Prochlorococcus marinus XMU1419: one gene and its partner. The main gene of each other region encodes a partner of the protein of the gene in region 2 in a complex. Links are inferred from orthologs where the notes say so. Each region holds a gene or a part of one and is shown on either strand. Other genes may lie near its edges.

Region 1 (3,207 bases), on a different replicon or contig from region 2:
GGAATACCAATAAGGAAAATTATTGAGAGTTGAAAAGATAGCCAAACTGAAAGTTGATTAAAAAAGTTCAAAACTTTTGAATTTTACACATATAATAATTAAACAATAATCTGATACTTTTTAACTTACTATTGTCATAGTTATGAATATTATGCATCTTTAAGTTATTGCTAAGCGATAAATTCAATATTTCATGAGGCAGCATGTAAATCCTTTTAGTAAAAATTTTGATGAAATCGAAAGGATCCCTAATTTAATTGAAATGTTTGATGATCCTAATTTGCCACTCCATTTGGATATTGGTTGTGCTTCAGGAGATTTTTTGTTTGATTTGGCTTTAATTAGCTCTAATTGGAATTATATCGGAATTGAAATTAGAGAGAGATTAGCTAGAAATGCTCAATCAAAATTAGGGGAAATAGGAATCAAAAATTTATATTTTGCATATGGTAATGCAAGTAAAATTTTAGTTGATTCAAATACTGAATTTATTATAAGAAATGTAAAAAGTATTTCTTTTAATTTTCCAGATCCATGGTTTAAAAAAAGACATTTCAAGAGGCGTATTATTCAGCCAGATTTTATTGATACCCTCTCAAATGCAATGCAAAAAGGATCTTTAATTTTTATTAAAACTGACGTAAAGGATTTATTTGATTATATGGATTGTACAATATCAAGCAATTTTAACTTTAAAAAACTAGATGTAAAAAATTTTAATTATCATAAATCTTTTAATCCAAATAAAGTTCAAACTAACAGGGAAAAGTATGTAATTTTAAGTGAAATTGATATTTTCGAGAGGATTTATATAAAAATTTGATTTTAAATTAATTAAGTATTTTTTTAATTTCTAAACTTAGTTTATCTATTATTTCACTTGATAAAGATTCAACTTTATTCTTATTTTTAGCCTCTACTAGAACTCTAATTACAGGCTCCGTGCCGCTAGGCCTTATAAAAACTCTACAATTATCTGAGTAGTTTTGCTTGTAATTTTCAATAGTTTGATTAATTAATCTTTTAGTTTTTTGATTGACTTTATTAATATTTGGATCGAAATGGATGTTTGTTAGTTTTTGAGGGAAAGGTTTGAAACTGGTTTTGAGCCAATTCTTTAAAGTTATATTTTTCTCTTTACAGTATTTAGAAATTTGAAGTGCAGTTAGTATCCCATCTCCAGAAAAGTTATTAATTTTTGAAAGTATGTGACCTGACTGTTCTCCTCCTAAAACTGCATTTTTTTTCTTAATTTCTTCATAAACGAATTTATCCCCAACATCAGTTCTATATAAAACGCCACCAATTTTGTTCCAGGCCTTTTCAAAACCTAAATTTGCCATTTGGGTTGATATTAGTAAATTATTTGTGAGGATTTTCTTTTCCATAAGTTCTCTACCTAAGAGAAAAAGGATATGATCTCCATTCAAAACATTGCCACTTGAATCTATCCCAATTACTCTATCGGCATCTCCATCGAAACTAAATCCCATATCTGCAGGGTTCTCTTCTAATGCTTTTTTTAATGTTTCGAGGTTAGTAGAGCCACAATTCATGTTAATTTTTAAGCCATTTCTCGAGTTATTGATAACTCTTACATCTGCGCCAAGACTCTGAAAAATTTTTTTTGCACAAGTCGTGGCCGACCCAAAACATGTGTCTAATATTATTCGCATTCCGCATAAATCTTCGCTTCCCATTGTTTGGATTAGACTTTTAATATAAACATCTAAAAGTTCTTTATTTGGTTTTAGAAAGGTTTCTTTTGTAATAAATTGTTGATCTTGATTTTGTTCTTCAACTAATTTTTGAATTTTATTTTCAAAATTTCTGGTAATTTTTTGACCATTATTATCAAAAATTTTAATCCCATTATATTCGGGTGGATTGTGGCTTGCAGATATCATTATTCCACTGCCAAGATTTTCTTTTTTTATTAAAAGAGGAATTGCTGGTGTAGGACATATTCCAAGATTTATAAATTTTTTGCCACTAGCATTTATACCTGTTGCTATTGCTTGCAGAAGAATCTCTCCACTAACCCTAGTATCTCTCCCAATTATTATTGGATTATTATTTTCTAGAGTTAAACCTAAAGCATATCCTACTTTATATGCTAGAGAATAAGTTATATCAATATTAAATCTTCCTCTTATCCCATCAGTGCCAAATATTGATTGCATAATAAACTATTAGGAATAAGGTATATTTTTGTAGTAATTTATTGTTATTTTATCAGTTAATTAAAAGCTAAAAGATAAATCTTCTCTATAAATGTTGAACTTATTTAAAATGTTTTAAGTTAAAAATTTTTCATAATGCAATCTGAGAGTAGAGAACCACTTTTAAATAAAAACTTACAGGTGATAGTTGTTTTGTTTATTTCTGTAGTAATTATTTCTTTGATTTTATTTAAAAATATCTTTTTTCAATCAACTTACCTTTTAAAAAGTTTTGGAGAATTATCTGTAGATCCTGTAGTCGCTTTCAAAAATGATAAGCCTACATTTATTGAATTTTATGCCGAGTGGTGCGAAGTTTGTAAAGAAATGGCTCCAGAAGTATCTGCATTAAAAGAGAAATACGAAAAAAATATAAATTTTGTTTTTTTAAATGTTGATAATAAAAAATGGGATAATTACATTCGTAAATTTGACGTCAATGGTATTCCTCAAATTAATCTTTTTGATAAGAAAGGTAATTTAATATCTACCTTTGTTGGAAAACAGAAAGAAGAAAAATTAAGAAAATCTATTGATAATTTAGAAGTAGAAGCGAAATCTTATGTTGAAATTGTTAATTCTGAATTTTCAGAATTCAAAAATAAAAATTATGAGATTTCCCCTCGCAGCCATGGATAATCTTACCAATCTAGTGATTTTGATACAATCGGAAAACTTTGTTTGAAAATAGATTTACAATTTTCGGCGATGCATTTATGTTCTTTTTGGGTACCATGAGCTGATCTTAAATTGATGTAATGTATCCAAGATCTGCATGAACCAGACATATATATTCTTGTTGGGGTTGCCAAAGGTAAAATAAATCTTGCACATTCTTTAGCTATACCTTCAGCAAGTAAATCTTCATATAGTTTTGATGCAGCTTTAAAATGTGAGGTAATTTTCGAATTGTATTTTTCTTTTAATTGATCAGGGAGGTCAGGGATGGAATTTTGCCTATTTTTAAAGTCTTGTCTTCTCAACT
Region 2 (3,305 bases):
TTTTCCGTCTCTGATTTCTCTCCAAGCCCAACCCATGCAGAATCTTTCTGCACCTTCCTTCTTTGCAATTTGAGCTCTCTCTAAAACTTCTTTAACTTCAAATTCTGGATGACTTTTGATCTGGCTAGCACTATATATTGATTGGCTGCAATATGAACAATCTTCTTGGCATCCTCCGGTTTTAACACTATATAGTGATGCCAACTGTACTCTATATGTATTAAATTTTCTATGAATTACCTGTGATTCCCACATTAAATCTATCAAGGGCATATTTAAAATTTCCGAAATTTCTTCTTTTCGCCAATCAAATCTTATTTCGCCGGATATATTGCTATGCGATTTAATCATATTTATTTAGGGGAGAACAGAAAGAATCTTCAAAAGATTTGTTTGGTAATGATTCTATACCGCCGAAACGTCTATGTCTTGATTGGTAATCAATTATTGCTTTAAGAAATTCGTCCTCATTAAAATCAGGCCATAGCACTTCAGAGATGTAAATTTCAGAATAAGCTAATTGCCATAAAAGAAAATTACTAATCCTTTTTTCTCCACTAGTTCTAATCAATAATTCAGGATCTTTAATTCCCTGAGTAAGAAGTTCTGAATTGAATAATTCTTCGTTTACTTCACTTGGCTTTATTTCTCCAGAAATGGATTTAAGTGCTAATTTTTTAGCAACTTTTACAATTTCTTGCCTCCCTCCATAATTTACGCATACATTTAATGTGAAATCACTATTACCTTTAGTAAGATCTTCTGAGCTATTTAGGGTCGTTTTTAAACTCTCTGGGAAAGGAGTTAAGTCTCCTATGAATTTTATTTTTATTGATTCTTGATGAATTTCTTCGATTTCATTTTTCAAAACTTCGTTAAAAAGATTCATTAGGAAATCAACCTCTTTTTTTGGTCTTGACCAATTTTCAGTTGAAAAAGCGTAAACAGTAAGAACTTTGCAACCTAATTTCTTCGATGCTTTAATTATATCTTTTAATACACTAACTCCCTTATTGTGACCAAATGATCGAGGTAACCCTTTTTTAGTGGCCCATCTCCCGTTCCCATCCATAATTATTGCTACATGTTCTGGCACTTTCTGCTTATTTATGAGCTTGCCTAAGTTCTTATTTTTCTTGTCAATTATTTTTCCCAAACTCATTATTTAATCCTTTTTGTTAATGAAGCTTTCGGATTTATTAGATTCTTTCTCATTGATTTCAGTGATTATGTTATCACTTGGGTTCGTCTCTTGGGATAAAGCTGTTTTATTTAGAGATGATTTACTTGTCCCCATAGAGTTTTGATTCCCAATTAAATTTACAAGAAGTTCCTGCAACCTGCTGCTGGTAATAGGTCTTTCAAGTTTTCCCTGATTTGCTAATGATAACGTACCCGTCTCTTCAGAAACAACAATACAAATGCACCTATCAAATCTTTCTGTAATTCCTAATGCGGCTAAATGTCTTGTGCCATATTTACTAATTCCTTGCCTAGAAAGAGGAAGTATTACACCAGCAGATATAATTTTATTACCTTTTACAAGCACTGCTCCGTCGTGTAGTGGTGTATCTGTTGCGAAAAGATTTATTAAAAGGTCAGTTGACAGTTGTGCTTCAATAGTTGTGCCTGAATATAAAAAATCTTCAGGCCTTAAATCACTACCCAAATCGACTACAATTAAAGCACCTCTTCTATTCTGTGAGAGTTTACCTGAGGTATCAACTAACTGAGTGATAGTATTTGATGTTGCTCTAAATTCCTTTGGTGGATTCCCTAACAATACAGCTAGCCTACCAGTACCTAATAATTCCATTAGTCTTCTAAGTTCCCCCTGCCAGAGGATCGCTAAAGATAGAGAGCAAGCAAGAACTACAGCGTCAATTAATTTTGATGTTAGTGGGAGATAAGCATATCTTTGAATAAACCATGCTGATGAAACTAAAAACAAATACCCCCTCAAAAGCCATAGTGTTCTCTGCTCTTTTACTCTAGAAAATAATAAAAGCCCGAAACCAACAGCAAATAAGACATCTAATAAAAATTTAAGATTTATAATACCCCAAAAATTCACATTCAAAACAAAATTAATTTAAATGTACCTAATTTTGTTTAATAAAGCGATCAGGTAGAACATCATATCTTAAAAGATCCAAAGGACTTTCTCTTTTTTGAATAACCTCTGCTTCACCATCAAAAACCAAGAGAGCGGCAGGTCTTGGAATTCTGTTGTAGTTAGAACTCATAGAATTATTGTATGCACCAGTTCCAAAAACACAAATAAGGTCACCTGTTTTGCAATCTGCTAGTTCTATCTCTTTAAACAAAACATCGCCTGATTCGCAGTGCTTTCCAGCAATAGTGTATTTTTTTTTAGAATTAAAATTAAACGGATTACTTACCAAACATGCAGAATAATTTGATTGATATGTTATTGGCCTTGGATTGTCACTCATTCCCCCGTCAACAGATAAATAAGTTGTAATTCCTGGAATTTCTTTAAAAGCACCAATTTTGTAAATTGTTATTCCTGCAGTAGATACAATAGATCTTCCGGGTTCACACATTAATGTAGGTAAATCTATATTTTGTTTTTTACAAGCTTTAACAATCGAAGTGGAAATCGTTTTTACCCATTCATCTATTGAAGGAGGGTCGTCATTTTCTGTATATTTTATGCCTAAACCTCCGCCTACATTTAATTCTTCAATATCATGACCAAACTTTTTAGCTTCTAAAATGACATTTACCATTATCTCGCCGAGATCCTTGTGAGGATCTAGTTCAAAAATTTGGGAACCAATATGTGCATGTATTCCTTTTAATTTAAGATGTTTTATATTACTGATCCTGGCGAATAAATTATTTAAATATTCAATTCCAAAACCAAATTTGCTATCAAATGATCCTGTTCTTATGTATTCATGTGTATGGCATTCTATTCCAGGAGTAAAGCGAATCATTATTTCTAGGTCTTGATCAAATGAATTTGATAGTTCCTCTAATCTTTCTAAGTCATAATCATTATCCACAATCACTTTAATATTATTTTTAACTGCAAATTCTATTTCTTTGTCTGATTTATTATTCCCATGAAAAACAATATGTTTATTTGGGACTCCACCTTTGAGAGCAGTTAATAATTCACCTTCTGAAACCGCATCAAGTCCAAACCCTTCTGAGGCAACAAGATTACTCATGAAGATAGAGCTATTTGCTTTGGAGGCGTATATTGGCAATGATTTTCCTGGGTAATATTTTTCTAATGCTTTTTTGTAGGCTCTACAAGACTTTCTTAAGGTGAT

What was found.
Region 1: the proteins of cdaA (region 2) and HA151_RS01240 are in contact, whole or in part, in a crystal structure (PDB 7OJS), measured with the Bacillus subtilis proteins. The link is inferred for Prochlorococcus marinus XMU1419 from one-to-one orthologs.

Annotation. Positions count from the first base shown.
Region 1 is NZ_JAAORO010000001.1:232,613-235,819, forward strand. The notes cover bases 8-2,873. They hold HA151_RS01240 (phosphoglucosamine mutase), read right to left. Parts: upstream 2,184-2,873; coding sequence 831-2,183; downstream 8-830. Other genes in these bases: HA151_RS01230 (DUF3177 family protein), read right to left, coding at 8-71; trmB (tRNA (guanosine(46)-N7)-methyltransferase TrmB), read left to right, coding at 194-823; HA151_RS01245 (thioredoxin domain-containing protein), read left to right, coding at 2,319-2,861; thyX (FAD-dependent thymidylate synthase), read right to left, coding at 2,864-2,873. Outside these bases: more of HA151_RS01230, read right to left, coding at 1-7; more of thyX, read right to left, coding at 2,874-3,207. UniProt on the Bacillus subtilis protein: Catalyzes the conversion of glucosamine-6-phosphate to glucosamine-1-phosphate. Glucosamine-1-phosphate is used for cell wall biosynthesis.
Region 2 is NZ_JAAORO010000002.1:395,707-399,011, reverse strand. The notes cover bases 121-3,084. They hold cdaA (diadenylate cyclase CdaA), read right to left. Parts: upstream 2,075-3,084; coding sequence 1,166-2,074; downstream 121-1,165. Other genes in these bases: lysA (diaminopimelate decarboxylase), read right to left, coding at 2,103-3,084; HA151_RS05870 (isoprenyl transferase), read right to left, coding at 344-1,162; bioB (biotin synthase BioB), read right to left, coding at 121-351. Outside these bases: more of bioB, read right to left, coding at 1-120; more of lysA, read right to left, coding at 3,085-3,305. UniProt on the Bacillus subtilis protein: One of 3 paralogous diadenylate cyclases (DAC) in this bacteria, catalyzing the condensation of 2 ATP molecules into cyclic di-AMP (c-di-AMP). Upon expression in E.coli leads to c-di-AMP synthesis.